Regions from separate parts of the Priestia megaterium genome, predicted to be linked through region 2. Evidence: riboswitches for the same ligand, from Rfam matches in the RefSeq annotation. Region 2 holds a riboswitch; each other region holds the start of a gene.

Region 1 (8,098 bases), 170 kb from region 2:
CGCCAGATCAATTAAAGAAAGAGCTTGAAAACCATTGCGAACGTATTCATACTCGCTATGTAGAAACATCATCACAACACTTGCCAGCTGTCCTTGAGGAAGCCGTAGCGAACTATGGAAATGGTCTTGTGAGCACGTGGGATGATCCTAGGTTTTCCGAATATGGATTGAATCTGCTGATGGAGAAATGGGAAACAAGCAGTAGCCTTCATGTATGGAATTCTGCAAAAGGCGATGAGAATATTAAACTAGCTGAACAAGCAAATGTAGGCATCACATTCAGTGATTTGACGCTAGCGGAATCCGGCACAGTTGTTTTGTTCAGCAGCGCTGCAAAAGGACGATCGGTCAGTTTGCTGCCGGCCACTTATATTGCGATCATTCCTCAAAGCTCCATTGTCCCTCGCATGACACAAGCTGCTGAAATGATTCATGAAAAAGTAGAGCGAGGAGAAACGATTGCTTCTTGCATTAACTTTATTACGGGACCGAGCAATTCAGCTGATATTGAAATGAATCTAGTCGTTGGCGTGCATGGACCTATTCAAGCCACTTATATTGTAGTGAATGATCGATAGAGGCTTGGGAAAACGTATTTTAGCCGAAGTGAAAAACGAACCGTGAATCAAACATGTTGATTCACGGTTCGTTTTCTTTGTTATGTTGAGCATAGGTTTCATTTTGTTATGTCCCAGCCTCTTTTATTCATGCTCCTTTTTTAAATAACGGGAGAATGTGAAGAAATGTCGCATTTTGAATAAACGTGACTAATTTTAAAAAGGTAAAAAGCAAATCTTGTAGAATACTAAGTCTATAGATAAAAGGTGGGGAAATGGGAAGTGCAAAAGAAAGGAGCAATGAGCATGTCACCACACAGAGAATTAACATCTGAAGCTGCGCAAAAGCAGCAAGGTGAATTAGAGCAGCTACGAGCTATTTTTAATGACGTATTAGATGCCATTGTCGTATTTGATGAGTATTTTCAAGTTATAAATGCCAATGAATCAGCCTGCGGGCTGTTTGAAAAAACAAAGGATGAGCTATTAACGTATCAAATGAAAGATTTTCTCATGTATTTTCCGTATGACATGATTGAAGCGTACTATCCAGCGCTTTTAGAAGAAAGCTATTTCAAATATGAAGGCGCGATGACGCTTCAAAGCGGCATGATGAAACATGTTGAATTTACTTCACACAAACATAGTCACATGTCGGGCATTATTGTGTGTACATTTCGAGATATTACACAGCACAAGGTGATGGAAAACGAACGGTTTATTAGTCATCATATGTTTATGGATGTATTTAATGAAGCGGTAGATGGAATTGTTATTTTTGATCGAACTGGTCAGCTTATCGACGCGAACCCTTCATTTTGCGAGCGATTAAATTATACAAGAGCACAGCTTTTAACCAAAACGTTAGAGGAGCTTGTAGAACCTACTTATCATTATAAAGTGAAAAAATTATGGAGAACTCTGCATCAAGAAGGAAAGACAAGCGGCGAGCTGCCGATTAAGCTCGAAAATGGAGACGTTACTTTTTTTGAATTTACCACAACGGCTAATATATACAGTCAATACTATATGTCCATTATGAGAGACGTGACGGAAAAACGGCTGATGGAGCAGCAGCTGTTGAGAAGCGAAAAAAATTTCAGGGCTATTTTTGAAAATGCGATTGAAGCCATTTTGATTTGGAAAGACGATGGGGAAATCTTAAACGCTAATCTTGCTTCGTCCCGTACATTCGAGCTGCCGTTGAACAAATTGATTGGAAGTAATTTGTATACGTTTATCGATAAGCAAAGCTTTAGTGCATTAAAAATGCTGCAAACATTTCAAAAAGAGGGAGAAATTCGCAATCAGCTTCCTTTTTACATGCCAAATGGAGAAATCAAACAGTTGGAATTCACAGGGAAAAAAGGCATTATAGAAGGAGACCATTTAACCATTTTTCGAAACATTAGTGAACGTACAAAAATCGAACAAGAGCTTCGGAATAACGAAGAGAAATTCAGACAGATTTTTAATGGTTCGATCGATGGGTTAGTTTTATGGGACGGCAAGCGAAATATTATTGATGTGAATTCTTCTCTTTGTGATATTCTCGAACTCAGCAAAGAGGAGATTTGTGCGCATTCCATGGAGGATTTTATTTCTTCAGCGAATTTAGATGCGGTCATTGAGCATAAAGAAACAATTGAGCAAAAAGGGGAAGCTGAAGGAGAGATTACGTACGTTACGGGGAACGAAAAAGTTAAAAACATCGAATTCTCTACGAAAAAAGATATCTTGCCAGGTCTATATATGACGCTTTTAAGAGACGTAACGGAACGAAATCAAATGCAGGAGCAGATTCGGAAATCGGATACGCTTCAAGTAGTCGGACAGTTAGCAGCTGGGATTGCGCATGAAATCCGCAACCCGATGACGGCTTTAAAAGGGTTTGTTCAGCTGCTAGAAAGCAGCATTCAAGAAGATCACTCTCTTTATTTTGATATTATTAAATCCGAATTAAAAAGAATCGAAACCATTATTACAGAGTTTCTAGTACTCGCTAAGCCACAGGCCGTAAAGTTCGAAAAGAAAAATCTAGCTGCGGTTGTTAAAGAAACGATTGATTTATTAAATGCTCAAGCGCTTTTAGAAAATATTCAGTTTGAACTAAGTGTGTCCCCTCAGCTGCCAATGGTATACTGCGAGCCGAACCAAATTAAACAAGTACTAATAAATGTAATTAAAAACGCAATTGAAGTTACGTCAAACGGGGGAAGAATTTTTGTTGAGGTCTATTCTACAGAGCCGCACTACGTGACGGTCTCCATTCGAGATCAAGGAGACGGAATGCCCGAAGAGCGCATCAAGCGCTTAGGAGAACCATTTTATACGACAAAAGAAAAAGGAACGGGGCTTGGTTTGATGGTCTCATATAAAATTATCGAAGAACATAAAGGGCGAATTGAAGTGGAAAGCAAAATAAGAGAAGGAACGGCTTTTCGTGTTATTCTTCCAGCCTAATTAGAAAGGATAAGCGAGTATGTACTATGGAGAAATGAACTTATTTTCTGATTTGAAAATTTATATTGTAGCCTCGGAAAAAGGGGTTCAACATATTTGGTTTGATAGCGATGATCACAACGAGCAGCTTAAAAAACTTGTCCATGACGAGAATTATCACCTTGTGAAAGAAGCGAAGCGGCAGCTTCAGGATTATGCTGAAGGGCGCACGCTAACATTTGATGTGCCTTTGGATATAAAAGGAACAGACTTTCAAAAAGAAGTGTGGTTAACGCTTAAAGGTATACCTTATGGACAAACGTGGTCTTATAGTGATGTAGCGGAGTCTGTTAATCGCTCTAAAGCCGTAAGGGCTGTGGGACAAGCGAATCGTCGAAATCCACTGCCTATTATTTTACCTTGTCACCGTGTTATTGGTAAAAATGGAGCTTTAACAGGTTATGCAGGTTCCCAAACTCATATAAAAGAAAAACTATTAATGCTTGAAAGAAATGTAGCAAAAGGCGCTCTGGAGTTAAAATAACTATTCACCGTCTAATTTCCAGCCTTCTCCCTGCACAAAAACACCGTCAATTTGCTGAGGAGAAGGGAGGGAATTTAGTTCTTCATCTTTGGATAAATCGAATAGCTGATATTGCTGCTTGCGATTCAACGCTTTGTTTTTATCCGTTTTTTGCTCTGCACTCATTTTTACTCCTCCTTATTCAAAAAGAATCCCCTATAATATATGTAGAAAAAGCAGAGAGTACTGTTACAATTGTGTTACAAATGCAGCCAAAAAGCGCTGTTTAATAAAAAAGGTTGAGACATAACAAAATCAATGTCATCTAAAGATGAACAACTCGTATAGATGAACTGAACCGCTTGTGACACCGCAGTTGATTTCCGTGCAAGACTTCGCTTTCCGCGGGCGGCCGCTGAGCCTCCTCGTCGCTTGCGCTCCTGCGGGGTCTCACCCCTTCCGTTTTTCCCGCAGGAGTCTTCACCTTGCCCTCCAATCAACTGCTAGAGGGAACGAAACAGATAAAACGATATTTACCATCACAAAAAAACGAACCACTAATCAACATGTTGATTAGTGGTTCGTTTTGCAGTGGGGCTAAAATACTTTTGTCCCAGCCTCTTGTTATTGAGCAGATTGCAGCAAAACTTTTTGAATGGATTCAAAAGACGGGGAATGGATAACTCCATGCTCTGTAATAATGGCCGTAATCAGTTCGCTTGGCGTCACATCAAAAGCTGGATTGTACACAGAGATTCCGTCTGGAGCAATTTGCGTATCTCCAATGTGCGTTACTTCTTTAGGTGAACGTTCTTCAATAGGGATGCTGCTTCCGTCTTGAATAGATAAATCAAATGTGGACTGCGGCGCTGCTACGTAAAATGGAATACCGAATGCTTTCGCTAAAAGAGCAAGTCCATACGTTCCAATTTTGTTAGCCGTATCGCCATTTGATGCAATGCGGTCAGCACCTACAATGATCCCATTAATTCCTTTTGTTTTAATGGTATGAGCAGCCATATTATCCGTAATCAGCGTAACGTCTACTCCCGACTGCTGAAGTTCCCATGCTGTTAAGCGAGAACCTTGAAGAACGGGTCTTGTTTCACAAGCAAATACTTCAAGCGGAATATCGCGCTGCTTAGACAAGTGAAAAGGTGCTAATGCTGTTCCATAATAAGCTGTAGCAATTGAACCAGCATTACATATTGTCATGATTTTATCTTTCTTTTTAAATAAAGAAAGGGCATGATCTCCAATTCGGTAGCACGTTTCTTCATCTTCTACTTGAATTTGAATCGCTTCATGAACAACTTTTGTTTTAGCTTCATTAACGGACGAAGCGGATTCAGCGCTTTTCGCTACGCGGTCCAATGCCCAAAATAAATTGACGGCAGTCGGGCGTGAACTAGCTAAATACTGTTGATCTAGAGCTAGCTTTTTGTTAAATTCCTTGACTGAATCCGTGTCATAGCTAAGCGCAGAAAGAGCAAGACCAAAAGCCGCCGTAATGCCAATTGCAGGGGCTCCGCGTACTTTCAAGGTAGTGATAGCATCCCATACGTCTTTAATGGTTTGCAGCTTAATATATTCAACTTTGCCAGGAAGCTGCTGCTGATCTAATAAAGTAATATATGATTCATTCCATTCCACTGAGCGCGGAAGTGATAGTGTATTTGTCATGCTGATACCGATCCTTTCATTGTGTACATTATTCGTTATCGAAGTAAATGTTCAAATTCATTTGGTGAAACGTCTTGTTGGTGCAGAAGTAAATAGCGTCCAATTTTTAACGCAGTACGTTTAGCGTTAATTTTTCTTTCCTCTGAAGAAATTTCGTCTAAGTCCGCCACGTGAGCTAAGCCAATCGTACGTCGAATGATTTCACACCCTGCATATCCAACAGCATCTTGCCACGTTTGCGTTAAAATTTCATGTAACAAGCGCTCATCTTTAGCGAAAGGTTCAGTGTTTTCAGAATGCCAAAGCGCAGTAAAGGTATCTTTAAATACGTTCCATGTGTTCGTAATGTGTGCAAATAACGGTTCGCGATCTGTTTTTCGAGAAAGAGCATTTAAAAATAAATTTGCAACAAATTGGCCTAAATCGAATCCAAACGGACCGTAAAAAGCAAACTCTGGATCAATCACTTTCGTTTCTTGACTGCTAGCAAATATGCTTCCTGTATGTAAATCACCGTGAATTAGCGTTTGGGCATTTGTTAAAAATTTATATTTTAATTTTGCTGCTTGTAACTTTACATCTCCATCGTTCCACAATTCTTCTACATCAGGACGCAGCGCTTCTTCAAATTCATTTGTATCGATATCAAAAAAAGGATCTGTAAAAACTAAATCTTCCGTAATATTGCATAAGTCCGGATTGCTGTACTTGACGACTTCTTCTTTTTTATCCTGAGGCTTTAAGGCAAAATCCGACGTTTTGAACGCAATATGTCCTAGAAAAGAACCGATATGCTGTGAAAGCAGGGGATAACTTTCTCCTTGAATAAGTCCGGCGCGGGAAATCGTTAAATGAGACAGATCTTCCATGACCGTAACAGCAAGCGTTTCATCGTGGTAATACACAGCTGGTACGAGTTCAGGGGTAAATGCACCGAATTGCTTGAGCGCATTGCTTTCAATCGTGGCACGGTTCAAGGATAGAGGCCAGCTTTCGCCTACAACTTTTGCATAGGGAAGTGCTTGTTTGACGATAATGGATTTATTCGTTTGATCATTTATGATGTGAAAGACGAGATTTAAGTTGCCATCACCGATTTCACGGGCAGTCAGTGCTTCTGTGGCATCAAAGAGACCTAGCTTTTTCACAAGTTTGATTGCTGAAATTTCTGTTAAAGGCTGATACTTCTCTGTTTTTGTTGTTGACATTAGAATCCCTCCATAGTTTATTAAACTGATTTGTTTACTAAGTTAATAGGTTTAAGAATGTATGGAGGCTTTTATAATTTTAGAAAATATAAAAGCCTCTTTCGTTGGAAAGAGGCTTGATTGTAGTGTTCAAACCTCTTATCTGCCAGAAAGAATTACTTTCTGTTGGAATTAGCACCGTGCCTTTGTAAAAACATGTTTTACGGGTGTGATCCACCTTAGGATGGAATGACGGTCGGTTGCTGGGCTTCACAGGGCCAAATCCCTCAGCCAACTCTTGATAAGAGTACGATTACTTATTCAATTTTGATTTGTTTGAAAATTTTATGTTATCTGGTGAAAATCGTATCATGCAAAAAAACGGCTGTCAATACATAATTAATAAAATTCTGTGCGGCGATCTGTAAAGACAGGAATTTGTTTACGAATTTCTTTTACAAGTTCCAGGTTAACGTCGGCACTTAAAAGTTCTTCGCTATCGCCAGCTTCAGCGATTATTTCTCCCCACGGATCTATGACTAAGGAATGTCCGGCAAATGTGTTATTAGGATCTTGGCCTACACGATTACACGCGATTACATAGCATTGATTTTCGATTGCGCGGCTAATGAGCAGTGCTTTCCAATGGGCAAGTCTTGGAGCCGGCCACTGAGCAACAACAAATAAGACTTCTGCTCCGCTGCTAGTATGCACGCGAATCCATTCTGGAAAACGAATATCGTAACAAATAACTCCTGCGCATAAAGACTGTTCAAGTGTAAAAAGATTTTTTGCTGTTCCTGCTTCTAGATAGAGGTGCTCATCCATTAATTTAAATAAGTGCAGCTTACTGTATTGTGACACTTCACGACCTTTTCGGTCAAAAATATACATCGTATTTGTGACGCCTTGCTCTGTTTTTTTCGCGATCGAACCTGCCACAATATTTACTTCGTTCGTTTTAGCAAATTGAGAGATTAATTGCTTGGCCTGCTGTCCTTCATCATCGGCAATTTCGTCTAGCCGCGTCAAATCATAAGCTGTATCCCATAGCTCAGGAAGCACAAGGATGTCAGGGTTTTCTTTCAGAGCTTCCGTCATTTTTTGTTGAATATATTTTCGGTTTTTAGTTGGGTTTCCAAACGCAATATCAAGCTGCAAACACGTGATTTTTACACTCACTTTATCATCCGTCCTTTTTGTAGTAGTTGAAAAAAATGACTTTACAAGTTGAGTATTACAATATATTATTTGTGACTAGAATTTCAAGAATTTTTTGAGAAGGTGTGCGATGATGAAACAATTTGAGCAATCGGAACTATTAAAAAGTTTACCAAAACAATTTTTTGCATCACTTGTAGGCAAGGTAGGAAAAGTAATGGCCCAAGGGCACGACGTTATTAACTTAGGGCAGGGCAATCCTGATCAGCCTACTCCTTCACATATTGTAGAAACACTGCAAAAAGCAAGTGCTAATCCTATGCATCATAAATATTCTCCATTTCGGGGGCACCAGTTTTTGAAAGAGGCCGTTGCGACTTTTTATAAACGAGAATATGGCGTTGATGTGGATCCTGAAAAAGAAGTAGCTATTTTGTTTGGCGGGAAGGGTGGACTTGTTGAAATCCCGCAGTGCTTATTAAACCCTGGAGATACGGTGCTGGTTCCGGATCCTGGATATCCTGATTACTGGTCTGGAGTAGAGC
Region 2 (8,098 bases):
TTCAGAAGTTGTTCGCCGCGTGTTTCCAAATTCACGCTAATATACATGAATGTCAAAAGAGCATTTTATAAAATGCTCTTTTTATTTTACCCATTGCATAAAATATTGCATAAAAAATGCACTTATAAGTTTCTGAATATTTTTATTTTATTTTATTTTGAAAACGTTTTCATTTCTTTGTTATAGGGGGATAGGGGATTTTCGCCTCATGTATTTTACGGTTTTGTGGGTTGATAGTAAGGGAAAAGTTTGTTAGTTTTAGAAACCATAAGATGTTTGCATGGCGAGTAGTGCTCGTTTCATGCATAAAAAATGCATAAAGGGGAGATTTGGTGGATATTGGTGTTTATATTTCACTGGGCATTTATTTTGTAGGAATGCTCGGAATAGGATGGTATGCCTACACAAAAACAACTCAAGACGTATCGGGTTACATGCTAGGCGGACGCGGACTAGGTCCGGCTGTTACTGCGCTTTCAGCAGGTGCTTCAGATATGAGCGGATGGATGTTAATGGGCCTTCCTGGATCCATGTACGTGACAGGTCTTTCAAGTTTATGGCTTGCAGTAGGTTTATCTATTGGTGCTTATTTAAATTATTTAATCCTCGCTCCGCGTCTTCGCACTTATACGGAAGTAGCGAATGACTCCATTACAATTCCGGACTTTTTTGAAAATCGCTTTGGGGACCATGCCAAGGTTCTTCGAACAGTATCAGCGATTGTTATCTTTATTTTCTTCACTCTTTACACTTCAGCTGGTATGGTATCAGGCGGAAGATTATTCGAATCGGCATTTGGTTTAAATTACCAAATAGGACTATTTGTAACGGCTGCTGTCGTTATTGCCTATACTCTGTTCGGCGGTTTCTTAGCCGTTAGTTTAACAGATTTTGTGCAAGGCGTTATTATGTTCATTGCCCTTGTTTTAGTGCCTATTGTAGCCTTTACTGACTTAGGCGGCGTTGGAACAACAATGGATATTGTAAAAAATATCGATCCAACTTACCTTGATTTATTTAAAGGTACAACCGTAGTAGGGATTATTTCTTTTTTAGCCTGGGGACTTGGCTATTTTGGTCAACCTCATATTATCGTTCGCTTTATGGCGATCTCTTCTATTAAAGAATTAAAGCCTGCCCGTCGTATCGGTATGAGCTGGATGATCCTATCAATCATTGGCGCTATGTTAACGGGTCTTGTTGGAATTGCTTATGTGGATCAAACTGGGATGAAACTTGGGGATCCTGAAACAATCTTTATTAAATTTGCTGATGTTTTATTTAATCCATTAATTACTGGATTTTTATATGCAGCTTTATTGGCAGCGATTATGAGTACTATTTCTTCTCAGCTGCTTGTAACGGCAAGCTCTGTTACAGAAGATTTTTATAAAACATTTTTCCGACGTAAAGCCTCTGACAAAGAGCTTGTAACAGTCGGAAGAGCTGCGGTTTTAGGTGTTGCAATTATTGGTATTTTGCTTTCTTTAAAGCCTAGTGATACGATTTTAGGACTTGTCGGATACGCATGGGCTGGATTTGGTTCTGCATTTGGCCCGGCCATTTTACTAAGTCTTTACTGGAAGCGTATGACTAGATGGGGAGCCCTTGCAGGAATGATTGTAGGTGCAGCTACAGTATTAATTTGGGTAAATACTCCATTGAAAGATGCCCTTTACGAAATGATTCCTGGATTTTTCTTAAGCTTGCTGGCTGTTATTGTAGTAAGTCTGTTAACAAAAAAGCCTTCAGAAGCTGTAGAAGATCAATTTAGAAACATGGAAAGCGTATTAGAACAGCATACAAAATAGTAAAAAAAGTACACAAGTTACGACTTGTGTACTTTTTGCTTTTAATGCAAGCCCTGCAGTCATATATATGTACTAAAGACGGATTAAGGAGGGTTTTTACATGCAACATTCTTATTTCCCTTACGAACCTACACAGCCACTGCGCGTAGATACACAAAATAGAGAAATTAAAGTAACTGGTGAAGGAACTGCTTCAGCCATTCCAAATGAAATTTCCATGACGATTGGAACGCGCACGGAAAACCGAGACGTTCAAGAAGCCTTAAAAGAAAATTCAGCTGTTTCAAATACTCTGCTGCAAGAGATGAAAAAACTTGGAATCAACGACCAGCAAATTGAAACAGCTTCATTCACTATAAATCCTAAATATGATTACAGCGATGGAAAATCGACTCTTACGGGATACGAAGTACAGCATTTGTTTAGAGTAAGAGTACAAGATGTAAAACAAGCTGGCGATGTTTATAACGCTACGTTTTCAAGCGGAGCCAACGTAGCGCAAGATCTTCAATTTCACGTTACAAATGATGATAAATATGAACAAGAAGCGATAAGTAAAGCTTTGCTTAACGCTAAAGAAAAGGCCTTTACCATTGCCAACACGCTGCAGCTCCCTATTAACCAAATCCCCATTTTAATCGAAGAAGGCCCCGTCTATCAGTCATCTGGCTCCTCGCCTAAGTTATTAGCAGCCTCTCCCCCTATCCAAGCTCAGTCCTTGACTGTATCCGCTTCTGTAAAAGTTACGTACACGTATTAATACTTATGATAAACTATAGATTATTATAATGAAGAAACTAATCTAAAGGAGCTCTTTGCACAATGACTTCTGAACATTTACTAGCAGCTTATCAGACCCTATGGTTGAACCGTTCTTTCGCTTCTAAACAAGCCCTGACAAGTGAAGATCAGCTTCACGAAGCCATTCTGAAAGATTTAAAAGATGAAATGACTCATCCACGCGTTCGGCAAACACCGTATGTAAAATATCATCTTGGCATAAAAAGAATTCTAAACAGCAGTCTTTCCTCTGATGAAAAAGTTGCGCTTACGTCCCTATACACAAACCTTTTAGATAGCTGTATATAACAAAAAAAGGACTTCCTTAATGGAAGTCCTTTTTTTATTTAATTAACGCTTTTTCTTCTAAGCTTTGAAAAACAGCGTTAAAGTCTTGCTTCAAATCCTCGAATTCCTCTAACCCTACTGAAAGGCGAAGAAGTGAATCAGTAATTCCTTTTTCTTCACGTACTTCTTTTGGGATACTTGCATGAGACATTGTTGCAGGATGCGTGAGAATGGATTCAACTGCACCTAGACTAACGCCAATTGAAGCTAATTTGACTCCTTGTAAAATATGTCGTGCTACTTTTTCATCCTGCACTTGGAAAGAAATCATAGCTCCGTATCCATTTGCTTGTTCTGAAATGAGTTTGTGGTCCGGATGACTTTTTAAGCCTGGGTAGTATACACGGCTCACTAGAGATTGTTCTTCAAGCCACTTTGCAAACTGCAGCGCTGTTTTTAACTGCTGATCTAAACGAACTTTTAATGTCTTAATGCCTCGAAGCAGTAAAAAACAATCCTGTGGCCCCAAGATAGCACCAAAAGCATTTTGTACAAACTTTACTTCTTCCGCTAGCTTTTCATCGCTTACTACAACTAAACCGCCAATGACGTCACTGTGGCCGCTGATATATTTTGTAGCACTATGAATGACAATATTTACACCAAGGTCAATCGGCTGCTGTAGATAAGGTGTTAAAAACGTGTTATCCACAATTGTAAGGAGATTGTGCTCCTTCGCCAAACTTGCTACTGCTTTAATATCCGTTACCTGTAAAAATGGATTTGAAGGGCTTTCGATATAGATAGCCTTCGTATCTTTTGTGATAGCTTCTTCTACTTTCTCAACCTTCGTTGTATCAACAAAAGTTGTTTTGATACCAAACTTTGAAAATAATCGTGTTAATACACGATATGTCCCGCCGTACGTATCGTGTGAAACTAAAATTTCATCCCCTGATTCAAAAATAGATAACACCGATGAAATAGCAGCCATACCTGATGAAAAAGCAAAACCAGCGTATCCATTTTCTAGCTGAGCAATAGTGTTTTCTAAAGCCTCACGCGTTGGGTTTCCTGAACGAGAATAGTCATAGCGGCCGTTGTTCGTCTCATCTTCTTGGTTAAATGTAGATACTTGATAAATAGGTACGTTAACCGCTCCAAAATGACCGTCAATTCCTGTATTTGCATGAATTAAGTTCGTACCAAATCTATGTTTATTATTGTTGGTATGCATCAAATGCCTCCTTCAAATCTTTAATTAAATCATCTGCGTGCTCAATTCCAACTGATAATCGAAGTAAACAGTTTGTTACTCCGACACGATTTCGAATTTCCTCCGGAATGTCAGCGTGTGTTTGACGAGCTGGGAATGTCATTAAACTTTCCACGCCTCCTAAGCTTTCTGCAAATGTAATAACTTTAACATTTTCTAAAAGTACTGACACGATGTCAGGGTGTGAGACAGCAAAAGAAATCATGCCTCCAAATCCAGTTGCTTGTTTCTTCATGATTTCATAGCCCGGATGTGTTTCAAGACCAGGGTAATACACTTTTTCCACGAGATCATGAGCAGTAAGCCAATTTGCAATTTTCAGTGCGTTTTCGTTATGTTTTTCCATACGAAGCGCTAGCGTCTTAATACCGCGCAATAACAGCCAGCTATCTTGTGGACCTAAGATTGCCCCAGCTGCATTTTGATAAAAACGAATTTTTTCTCCTAAGCTACTACATCGAGCGACTACAAGACCAGCAACTACATCATTATGACCCCCAATGTATTTGCTTGCACTATGTATCACAATATCTGCTCCAAGCTCTAAAGGACGCTGATAGTAAGGGGACATGAATGTATTGTCAATGATAGTAAGCAAATCATGCTGTTTAGCTAACGCAATTGCTTCTGGCAAATCAGTCACGTGCATCATTGGATTTGTAGGTGTTTCAATGAATAAAGCTTTCGTGTTGGGACGAAGCGCATCTTTTACTTGCTCGAGATGGGCTGTGTTGACGTACGAAACAGTAATTCCTTGCTCTGAAAAGATTTCATTTAGTACTCGGTACGTTCCTCCGTATAAATCCTCTGATACAATTAAATGATCTCCGTTTTTAAATAGCGCTAAAACTGACATTACACCCGCCATTCCTGAAGCGAATGCTACTCCTACTTCGCCTTTTTCTAAAGCAGCAATTGCTTCTTCCAATGCCGTACGAGTAGGATTTGCCGTACGTGCATAGTCAAATCCTGTACTTTGCCCTAAAGCAGGATGAGCAAATGTTGATGCTTGGTAAATGGGTGTTGTAATAGAACCTGTTGAAGGGTCACGACCTACTCCTGAACGAACTAATAAAGTTTCAATTTTCATCTATTTCTCTCCTTAACTCAAAATAAAAAACACTCTTCACAGATGGAAGAGTGTTCGTTTATACACGATTTCTCTCATCTGTTAGAACAATACTGATGTTCCACAGGAATTAGCACCGTTCAAATGAATGTTTCATTTGATGGTTGCCGGGCATCGCAGGGCCAGTCCCTCCGCCACTCTTGATAAGAGTTCTATATAATTGTTGGTGGTTAACGTTTGTTGTTACTAACTTTAATAAAGATTTTCTTTATTGTCAACATAATTTTCTAAAAAATTTAAATCATCTCATTTGTTTATTCAATATACTTGTCCTGATAAGTACATAAAAAAAGAGACGACACCGAGGTCTCTTTTTCTAAGGCAAGTGCACAGATTTTACGTGAGCTAACTTCCAATACATACTTTCTCCATTTGCCGTAATTAGTTCAACAATATTATTAGAAACTTCTTTAAGTACGCCAATTTTTTCTGATTGATCCCCTAAATCTAATACGACCAGTTGATTTTCATATTTTTTAAGCTGCTCTTCAAAGTTTCTGACAAAAGGTGCAGAGGCAGGCCTTACTGGGAGCTCTTTGTCACTTAAAGAATAAGGGGTTAACTCATTACTATAAGGGGTAAGCCATTTCAAATGATGTAGAGAAACAAAGACATTTTTATACACTGGAGAATAAAACACAAGATAATCATTCAGCACGCTTGTAATATAGCCATGCAATGATTTTCCTCCTGTTACATAAATTTCAATAAATTTCCCTTTTGCCTGCTGTAAAATATTACGATAAGAAATCCGCTGACTTTCTTCTATTAAGTTCTCTTCTATGGTTCGTAAAGGTGTATAATCTTCTTCTGAAACCTCTCGTAAGCGATGTATGTGTAAAAGAGGAATATACAAATAATCATGTCCATTATATAAAACCATTACATCTAACCCGAGATCAACAAGTTTTCCTACAAACGTTGTTTTACCTGATATATCGACTTCAACAATTTTATCAATATAATGATTCATACTCATACTCATTCTCCTCCTTTTTCCTATATGATAGAAAAGGTGCTTTATAAGCACCTTTTATGTTCCAGTTCATCATGCTTTCCAACGATAATTTTTCGTTTTAATAACTTTTTCACCTGGTGTTGAAGAGCGTGAACCCGTACGGCGACCTCCCGAGCGATCGTCTGTGCGACCTCCTGTACGTCTTCCGGTACGGTCTCCAGTACGGCCATCCGTGCGACCTCCGGTTCTATCTACAGTAGTTGATTCTTGCACAGAATCTTCTTCATTTGTATCTCCATTTTGCTCAGAATTTTCTTCATTTTGCTTGAAAGATCCTTTTGATCCTAAGGCAATGGTTTTTACGTGTCTTGGTTGTAAACGTAGAACTTGATTATTTTGTACAAGAGTAAAGTTTCCATTGCGACTTTGAACTAACACACCTTCTACAGCCTCTGGCCCTCCGCCGTTAATAGCTACCCATCTATGCGAAAACTCTTCAAACAGTTCATTGAAACTTTTCGCTTTAATATACTCAGGTGTCTCTTCAACTAATAATGGGTTTTGCGGAACAACAGGCGTATTTTTGCTTACAACTTCACTTACACTCTTTATGTGCTCTACATTGATATAAACGACGCCGTCATCTTCTGTTAGTAATACGACATACGCAGATTCAAATGAGCCTAATACATCAAGGATCTTACCCAATTTTTTCTCTGGCCCTCCTTGATTTATTTGCACTTGTTTATCTTTCATCAATAATAAAGTGCCTGCAAATGTGTTGGCTCTGTGCAGTTCTACTTCACTATTAAATCCAGAAAATGTTTGCGCGGAATTAGACTTTGTATCCTCTGTAATGCTTTTAACATGAGCGAGCTGGTAATAAATAAATGTATATTGCTGTTGTGGAATAAGCTGCGCCGGTTGATTATTTTGCTGATTGTTATTTTGTTTTGTTTCAAGAGCAAGTGTTAAATAATCTGATTGAACGTCGATTAAATATCCCGTTTTAGATTCAGGCCCCCCGCGATAGACAGTTACTACTCTCCCTTTTAATGGTTTAAAGTGGGCAGAGTAGCCCGTGCTTTCAGATTGTTGAACTTTACGAGCGCGACTACGATTGGCATTTTGAGTTTGGTCTTGATTTTGGTCGTAGTAATAGTTACTCATTATTTTTCCTCCTTATTAATTGTCCTTATTGGTCATTCATAATGTATATATACGTATCATGTACAGCTATTGTCTTCCTGCATTTGCCTATTATTCTTAAATTCCACTTTTGCCTATCAGTCTAGTAAAATTCAAAAATCAAAAAGATGACTTTTAATGTACGCTGTTCGGTCTTTTACGAAAGAAAGCATAAGGTCTGGTTCCTTATGGAATTGCTCCAAGTTATCTTTTACGTAAGGATCTTTTAATACATATGGAGCAATATACTCATGCAGTTGATAAATGATTGGTTTCATGTATTCTATTGTAAATTGATTATTTAGAACATTGTTCATTTTTTGAATATATCTCTTTTTAATGCTGTTCACCGCCAGTAAGCGAGCTGTAAGCGTATTAAATCCTTGTGCACGGACATAGTCTCCTTCCATTACTTTTCCATTTACATCTCTTCCCCAAGTTGCATCATAATCCCATGGAATCAGTTCAAAGCGCCCGCTTTCATGATTTAGATAGAGCGCATAGTTATGGACAAAACCGTCGTAATTCTGCATACAAATAATACCGACTAACCAAGATAAGTAGCGGTCGACGTTCAGGTACTTCTCAATATTCTGTTCGAATTCCGTATTTGTCCATGTATTAAGATTAAATATAAACTTTTCTAATTTTTCCTCGTCTCCTTCTCT
Region 3 (8,098 bases), 1.7 Mb from region 2:
CCGTTTCGATTGGCAACTCGTTTACCACTGGTGCTAAGAACCCGTGAATAACTAGACGTTCTGCTTCTGTTTGCGGAATACCGCGGCTCATTAAGTAGTAAAGCTGAATTGGATCTACGCGTCCAACAGATGCAGCGTGTCCTGCTGTTACATCATCTTCATCAATTAGAAGAATTGGGTTTGCATCTCCACGTGCTTTTTCACTTAACATTAACACACGGGATTCTTGCTCAGCGTTTGATTTAGATGCACCGTGTTCAATTTTACCGATACCGTTAAAGATTGAAGACGCGCTTTCTTTCATAACGCCGTGTTTTAAAATGTAGCCTTCAGAATGTTTTCCGAAGTGTACGATACTTGTTGTTAAGTTTTGAGACTGCTCTCCACGTCCAACTGTTACCGTTTTTGTATCTCCATATGAACCGTCGCCCATTAGATACGTTGTATTTTCTGAAACTGTATTTCCTTCACTCATTAAGCCTAAAGCCCACTCAATGCGACCATCTTTGCCCGCTACGCCGCGGCGGTTCACATAAGTAGTTGTACCTTTAGCTAAGTAGTCAACAGCTCCAAACGTTACTTTTGCATTGCTGTTAGCGAATACTTCCGTCACGATATTGACAACACCGTGTGACTCTTCAGCAGTAGCAATGTAGTTTTCTACATATGTTACTGAGCTGTTGTCTTCAGCTACAACAATAACATGGTTGAATAAAGCTGCTTCTTCATCTTCACGGACAAATACAGCTTGAAGAGGCTCTTGTACTTCTACATTTTTAGGAACGTATACAAATACACCCCCGTTTAATAACGCTGCGTTTAATGCAGTTAAACGGTGCTCATCTACTTTAACTCCGTCTTTCATGAAGTACTTCTCAACAAGGTCGCTATGCTCTTTAGCAGCTGTTTGAATATCTGTGAAGATAACGCCTTGAGATTTTAGCTCTTCTGTTAACGTTGAGTATGCAGCTGTTTGGTCACGCTGAACATATAGATTCTTAACCGCTTCTGTATCAATCAGTGCTTTAACCACTTCTGGAAGCTCGTCTACAGATGAGATTGTGCTTGCCTGTGAAGTGTGCTTGTCAAAAGCAGTAAAGTTCCATTTCGAAATGTTTGTTTTATCTGGCTTTGGAAGTGCAAGATCTTCTGCTTTCGCAAGAGCTTGTAAGCGAAGATCTAGCAGCCAACTTGGTTCATTAGCTTCTTTTGAAAAGCTGCTGATGTACTCTTGATCAAATGGTAATTTCGTATCAATAGTCATAGAGATCCTCCTAACTCTTAAGCTTCTTGCTCTACAGTTTCGTCTTCAATACCTAATTCTTGTTTGATCCAGTCATAACCTTCTGCTTCTAGACGCTGCGCTAATTCTGGTCCGCCTGATTTTACAACACGACCTTGCATCATAACGTGAACTTTATCTGGTGTAATGTAGTTTAATAAACGTTGGTAGTGAGTGATCATTAAGCAACCAAACTCGCTGCCGCGCAGTTCATTAATACCTTTTGATACAACTTTTAACGCATCGATATCTAAACCAGAGTCGATTTCATCTAAAATTGCAATTCCTGGTTGAAGCATCATTAATTGAAGAATTTCGTTACGCTTCTTCTCACCGCCAGAGAAACCTTCGTTTAGGTAACGCTGAGCCATGTCTTGATCCATTTCTAAGAAATCCATGTTTTTGTCTAATTGACGGATGAATTTCATTAGTGAAATTTCTTCGCCTTCTTCACGACGAGCATTAATTGCTGAACGTAGGAAGTCTGCGTTTGTTACCCCGCTGATTTCACTTGGATATTGCATCGCTAGGAATAGACCTGCACGAGCGCGCTCATCTACTTCCATCTCAAGTACATCTTCGCCGTCTAGCGTGATGCTTCCTTGTGTAACCTCGTATTTAGGATGTCCCATGATTGCTGAAGATAATGTTGATTTACCAGTACCGTTTGGTCCCATGATTGCATGGATTTCGCCGCCCTTAACTTCTAAATTAACACCTTTTAAAATTTCTTTACCTTCAATTGCAACATGAAGATCTTTAATTGTTAAAGTTGACCCTGCCATATTAAAACCTCCAGTTATAGACGTATATAGTAAAAAACGATATACCTATATCTTTTTAATTATTCTCATTTTATTCTCATTACAATCTTATAACAAATGAAAACTTATAGCAACCTTTTGACCCAAAAGGTTTTAAACCATTATGTACGTTTTTTAAGACTAAATCCACTCATAAAAAAGTTGCCTTAAAAGACTCGATAGAGCCTTCTAAGACAAGCTTTTTACCCGCTTTATTTACTTAGTGCGTGTGGCTAGTCAGTTCTGAAACACACTCTTGGACAAGCGTAACGGACTGACTCATCGCTGCGCCTCCGCCAAATGCCGCTGATACTCCGCATGCTTCTAAAATTTCTTGCTCAGTTGCACCTTGATCAATGCAGCCTTTTGTATGATAAATCATACAGTACTCGTCTTGAGCTACTACGCTGATTCCTAGCGCGATTAACTGCTTTTCTTTTTTAGAAAGAGAACCTTCTCCAAAACATGCTTCAGTAAACGCATTAAACGTTTTTGTTACTTCCGGCAATTTTTCGCTAAATTTCCCAACACCCATTTTATAATCATGAAGTGCTTGCTCAGTTGAATGACGTGCTTCTTGCTGCATAACGTCAGCTCCCATCATCAGTAAAGTTTTCACGGTTAGTATGCGTGAGAAAAATAAGAGTTATTCGTTTTGATGCATACAAAAAAGCACTTGCCCAGAGTGGGCAAGCGCTTTTCTTCTATTATTTATTTACCGGCAATACTCCGCCTTTGTATTTTTCTTTAATGTAGTCTTGAATTTCTTTAGAGTGAAGAACTTTTACTAAAGCTTTCACTGTATCTTTATTTTCGTCACCTTTGTGAACCGTAATGATGTTTGCATATGGGTTATTTTCTTTGCTTTCCACTGCGATTGGATCTTTTACTGGATCTAAACCAGCATCGATAGCATAGTTAGCATTGATAACAACAGCGTCACCTTCATTGTTTTTGTACATTTGAGGTAACAATCCGCCTTCAACATCGGCTTTAAATTTTAAATTCTTAGGGTTTTCTACAATATCTTTAATTTGTGCGTCTGTTTTCTTTACGCCTGGTTTTAATTTGATCACGCCAGCTTTTTCAAAAATCGATAAAATACGTCCTTGCTCTGCTACTGCATCACGCATAATAACTGTGCCGTTTTTCGGAAGATCTTTTAAGCTTTTGTATTTTTTAGAGTAGATACCAATTGGTTCAATGTGAATGGCACCGGCACTTACGAAATCATACCCTTTTTCACCTTTATGATCTTTTAGCACTGAATTCATATAAGGAACGTGCTGGAAGTAGTTTGCATCAATTTCATTGTTTGCAAGAGCTGTGTTCGGTAAGATGTAATCTTGGAATTTTTTAATCTCTAAATCAATTCCTTGTTTTTCCAAAATAGGTTTTGCTTGTTCTAAAATTTCAGCATGAGGCGTATTAGATGCACCCACGACAATTTTTTTTTCATCTTTTGATCCATTGTTAGATCCACACGCCGCTAATCCTACTACTAGCGCAGATGTTAATGCTAAAGCTGAAAGCCATTTTTTCATAATAAATAATCCTCCCTTTATCTTTTATCAATTTTTGCAGTAATCGCATCTCCAATAAGTTGGATAATAAATACAATAATCAAAATTAAGATCGTAGCGGCTAGCGTTACGTCATTATGGCTGCGCTGGAATCCTTCTAAATATGCAAGGTTTCCAAGACCTCCAGCTCCAATCACACCCGCCATTGCCGTATAGCCGACTAACGCAATGGTTGTTACTGTCAAACCGGAAATCAAAGCTGGCAGCGATTCAGGTAACAGCACTTTAAAGATAATAGTGCTTGTTGTGGCTCCCATTGATTTAGCAGCTTCAATAACACCTTTATCAATTTCACGCAGACCAATTTCTACAAGACGCGCATAAAATGGTGCTGCTCCAACAATTAAAGCCGGTAACGCTGCATTAGCGCCTAAAATACTTCCTACCAATGCTTTGGTAAATGGAATCAGTAAAACAATTAAAATAATGAATGGAATGGAACGAAAGATATTTACAACCGCCGACACAATGGCATATAAAGGTTTGTTTTGCCAAAGCTGTCCTTTGGACGTTAAAAATAAAAGCAAGCCCAATAAAATACCTAGAACAAATGTGGCTACAACTGAAATAGCCGTCATATATAGTGTTTCATTTGTCGCTTGAATAAAATCATCTAAAATAACGTTTGGAAATAGTTTCTCAAGCATTTGTCATTACCTCCACTTCTACCTGCTGCTCATGAATGTATGCAATGACTTTTTTAACTTCTGTTAATTCTCCGTCTAAATGAACGAACAACGTCCCGTATGAACCTGTTTGTGTATGAGAAATCTTTCCTTGCAAAATATTAATCGTTACATCAAACTGTTTTAAAATCGTTGTAATGAGCGGTTGCTCTGCTTTTCCGCCAACAAACGTCAGCTGAATAATTTGCCCGCTTGGATACAGCTCTTTTACTTGTTCAATCGTTTCAAACGTTTCCTCTGGTTCAGAAATCTGTTGAACGAATCGTTTTGTAATCGGCTGCTTAGGTTTTCTGAATACTTCTAGCACTTGTCCTTCTTCTACTACTGCCCCATTTTCCATAACGGCTACTCGATGACAAATTTTACGAATGACGTGCATTTCATGAGTAATCAATACAATGGTTAACCCTAGCTTCTCATTAATATCTACTAACAGATCTAAAATAGAATCTGTGGTTTGAGGATCAAGCGCTGATGTTGCTTCATCACAAAGCAATACTTTTGGATTGTTCGCTAGCGCTCGAGCAATCCCAACACGCTGCTTTTGTCCGCCGCTAAGCTGTGATGGATAAGCATCTTCACGCCCTTCAAGCCCGACTAGCTTAATAAGTTCGTCTACTCGTTTCATTCTTTTTTCTTTTGAAATCCCTGCTATTTCTAACGGAAAGGCAATATTTTCTCGTACCGTACGCGACCACAAGATATTAAAGTGCTGAAATACCATACTAATTTCTTGTCTAGCTTTTCTGAGTTTTCCGCCTTTAATTTTTCCAATATCATTACCTGCTACTTCGACCGTTCCTGTCGTTGGTGTTTCTAATCCGTTTAGCAAGCGAATCAAAGAACTTTTCCCCGCTCCGCTATAACCAATAATTCCGTAAATTTCACCTTGGTTAACGGTTAGATTCACATTATCAACAGCTGTTACTTGACCGCTTTTGGCCTGATAAATTTTTGTAACGTCTGTTAATGTAATCATATTTCTTCACCTTCTTTAATAAAAACTTAATTATGTTAGGTTGCCCTATAGGATGAAAAAGCCGTAAAACAATTTTCCCCATTAAAAAAGCCTCTCTGCGCATGACAGAAAGGCTCGATATTTAATCCTTTCTCTCATCTTTCAAAGCGCATAGCTTTGCAGGAATTGGCACCATTTCAGTTAGTCTGACGGTTGCCGGGTTTCACAGGGCTCAGTCCCTCCACCTCTCTTGATAAGAGTTCGCAACAATTATTTTGTTTTTGGGAAATATTCATTCATTTATGAACATTCATGAGTGTGATTTTAGCATGTGTCAGATAGGCTGTCAACAGATTTTGTTCTTGGGATAATATCCCAAGATTTCAACAGCCCCAACGGTTCGCTCTCTTTCCATTTCTTCATTTTAAACAAACGTTTGATTATCGAAGCTCCTCGAGTACGTGCTCGATGGAATGAAACGCGTAGAGTTTTTTTACCATTTCACCATTTTCCACTTCAATCAAACAAGGTACGCTTTCAATAGAAAATAATTCTGCTTTTGAAGGCATATAATTTAAATTGCTCATTCCGATGGTTACATCCGGCAGCATCGCTTCTGCCACGGTTAACATTTTTTTTGCCAGCTGACATGTCCCGCAAAAAGGCGTATGGAAAAAGATAAAGGCTCTTTCTCCTTCTTTTAACTGATCATCCAGCTGTTTTTCGCTCCATTCTTGCATGTTGCTCATTCCTTTTATGTTAAAAATTCTGCATTAACATCGATATTGGCACTCAGCAATACTGTTGCTATGTGATGTCTAGGGGCGGCAGCAACTTCTCGGTACATTTTATCAATATATAGATGCTCTGCTTCCGGAAGCTCTCGTTTAAATTGTTTTCTCAGCTTATTCCCTGAATCATCAGAGTCAACGAGTATGTATACCTCTTTGTTAAACGTACAGTCAATAATTTCATCCAGCTTTGATAAACTAATCGTACCGTTTGTACAAATAATTTCAATTGGTTCTCGAATGATATCTTGAATACGCTTTTTATCTGACTTTCCTTCGACAATAATTACTTTTTCAATTTCAATTAGCCCCATTTTCATCACCCATAATCGTCAGTTGTATAGTAACATCATTTCTTTATGCTATACAATATTCGTTAATGTATCACAGTTCACCTGTTTTTTAAAAGAAATTTGCAAGAAAGAACTCTTTTAAAAGGCAGTTTAGGCCATATTATCTCTATAAAACAAGAAAAACAGCGGCAGTTGCCACTGTTTAGCACCATCCTGCTTCTTCATCGCAGTCTGTATATTTTTGCGTTTCACCTTGTTTTTGTACGTCCGCGTATTGATAGAACTTATTATTTTCTTGCGAATATCCTTCTTCAAAGCGGTATTCATTGCCGCTTGTTCCGTAGCTAACTTCACCAATTGGCTGCTTATCAACGTATAATTTCATACCGCCGTCATGAAATTTAGCTGTAACGCGATCTGTAACGTCCATTTTTTGTTTTTCAAACATAAAAAGACACTCCTTTAGCTTGTTTACTAATAGAGTGTCCAGTCAAAAACTTTTCATAAAGACAATTTATGGAGGAATATTATCCTTCGTTTGTCATTTCTTCGTATTGCTCTGCTGTCATCAGCTTGTCTACTTGAGAAGCATCAGATGGTTTGATTGTAATCATCCATGCTTCTTCGTATGGAGATTCATTAACAAGTTCAGGACTATCGCCTAAGTTGTCGTTTACTGCTACAACTTCACCGCTAATTGGTGCGTAAAGCTCAGAAACTGTTTTTACTGATTCAACGCTACCAAACGGCTCGTCAGCTTCTACTGTTGCTCCTACTTCTGGCAGTTCAACGAATACGATGTCTCCAAGCTCAGCTTGAGCGAAATGTGTAATACCTACGCGGACAACGTCTCCTTCTGTTTTTACCCATTCATGCTCTTCAGAATAACGCAAATCTTTTGGTGTACTCATCTTAATCCCTCCAAAATATGTATCGTAATTTGTTTATATAAAAAGCGCCTTCAACGTGGAGAACACTTTCTACAACCTAAAATAACTTCCTATTAACAGTGTAACGTAAAAGGTAAAAATTTTCTATTTGAAAACTTACTTCCACACGTCCTCAAACTGCTCTTCTTTGAAACCAAGCGTTACTTTTTGTCCATCTGTTAGCAGCGGACGCTTAATTAACATGCCATCTGACGCAAGAATAGACAGAAGTTCGTCTTCACTCGCACTGCTTACTTTATCTTTAAGACCTAACTCGCGATATTTTTTACCGCTTGTATTAAAGAATTTTTTTAATTCTAGGCCGCTGTTCTGATAGTAAGCTTGCAGCTGCTCTTTTGTTGGCGGATTTTCTACAATATGAATTTCTTCATATGCTACTCCGTTATCATCGAGCCACTTCTTTGCTTTTCGGCACGTACCGCACTTTGGATATGAATAAAAAAATAATGACATTTCGTCAACCACCCTTTATTTTAAGCTTTTTTCGTATTTTAACACATCCTTTATCATTTACCTAGATAGAGGCTTCTTAAACAAAAAGGAGCTCGCAAAACGAGCTCCTTTTTCCTTAAACTGTGAACTTCTCTACTTCTAGAAGCGTTTTTGCAACCTCGCGCTTTACGCTAATTACATTGATTGGTGTATAGCGAGTTAATTTGCGAAGAGACGAAAGCATGACTCTAAGCGTATCACCTTGTTCAACGCCAATTAACGTTTCTTTTGCATCTGCTTCGATTCGATTAAATGCTTCT

Evidence for each region. Region 2 has a riboswitch for S-adenosylmethionine ahead of CEQ83_RS07130 (trans-sulfuration enzyme family protein). Riboswitches for the same ligand answer to the same signal wherever they lie in the genome.
Region 1: it holds a riboswitch for S-adenosylmethionine, as region 2 does, so the genes downstream of both, mtnK (S-methyl-5-thioribose kinase) here and CEQ83_RS07130 (trans-sulfuration enzyme family protein) in region 2, are expected to answer to the same signal.
Region 3: it holds a riboswitch for S-adenosylmethionine, as region 2 does, so the genes downstream of both, CEQ83_RS24310 (methionine ABC transporter ATP-binding protein) here and CEQ83_RS07130 (trans-sulfuration enzyme family protein) in region 2, are expected to answer to the same signal.

Annotation. Positions count from the first base shown of each region.
Region 1 is NZ_CP023317.1:1,252,128-1,260,225, forward strand. Features, by position in the region: gene CEQ83_RS06280 (LutC/YkgG family protein) at 1-578, shown strand, start outside; gene CEQ83_RS06285 (PAS domain S-box protein) at 864-3,020, shown strand; gene CEQ83_RS06290 (methylated-DNA--[protein]-cysteine S-methyltransferase) at 3,040-3,543, shown strand; gene CEQ83_RS26955 (hypothetical protein) at 3,544-3,708, opposite strand; gene CEQ83_RS06295 (hypothetical protein) at 3,783-4,022, opposite strand; gene mtnA (S-methyl-5-thioribose-1-phosphate isomerase) at 4,147-5,205, opposite strand; gene mtnK (S-methyl-5-thioribose kinase) at 5,241-6,413, opposite strand; SAM riboswitch class I at 6,549-6,700, opposite strand; gene CEQ83_RS06310 (carbon-nitrogen family hydrolase) at 6,792-7,574, opposite strand; gene CEQ83_RS06315 (pyridoxal phosphate-dependent aminotransferase) at 7,687-8,098, shown strand, end outside.
Region 2 is NZ_CP023317.1:1,417,502-1,425,599, reverse strand. Features, by position in the region: gene CEQ83_RS07155 (YhcN/YlaJ family sporulation lipoprotein) at 1-40, shown strand, start outside; gene putP (sodium/proline symporter PutP) at 333-1,811, shown strand; gene CEQ83_RS07145 (SIMPL domain-containing protein) at 1,912-2,571, shown strand; gene CEQ83_RS07140 (hypothetical protein) at 2,634-2,900, shown strand; gene CEQ83_RS07135 (trans-sulfuration enzyme family protein) at 2,935-4,116, opposite strand; gene CEQ83_RS07130 (trans-sulfuration enzyme family protein) at 4,100-5,245, opposite strand; SAM riboswitch class I at 5,317-5,434, opposite strand; gene CEQ83_RS07125 (hypothetical protein) at 5,601-6,263, opposite strand; gene CEQ83_RS07120 (hypothetical protein) at 6,333-7,412, opposite strand; gene CEQ83_RS07115 (CotH kinase family protein) at 7,544-8,098, opposite strand, start outside.
Region 3 is NZ_CP023317.1:4,727,304-4,735,401, forward strand. Features, by position in the region: gene sufD (Fe-S cluster assembly protein SufD) at 1-1,264, opposite strand, end outside; gene sufC (Fe-S cluster assembly ATPase SufC) at 1,282-2,067, opposite strand; gene CEQ83_RS24295 (carboxymuconolactone decarboxylase family protein) at 2,306-2,671, opposite strand; gene CEQ83_RS24300 (MetQ/NlpA family ABC transporter substrate-binding protein) at 2,793-3,629, opposite strand; gene CEQ83_RS24305 (methionine ABC transporter permease) at 3,647-4,315, opposite strand; gene CEQ83_RS24310 (methionine ABC transporter ATP-binding protein) at 4,308-5,333, opposite strand; SAM riboswitch class I at 5,465-5,572, opposite strand; gene CEQ83_RS24315 (thioredoxin family protein) at 5,753-6,052, opposite strand; gene CEQ83_RS24320 (toprim domain-containing protein) at 6,067-6,417, opposite strand; gene CEQ83_RS24325 (YusG family protein) at 6,599-6,844, opposite strand; gene gcvH (glycine cleavage system protein GcvH) at 6,924-7,307, opposite strand; gene CEQ83_RS24335 (arsenate reductase family protein) at 7,443-7,799, opposite strand; gene CEQ83_RS24340 (acyl-CoA dehydrogenase family protein) at 7,915-8,098, opposite strand, start outside.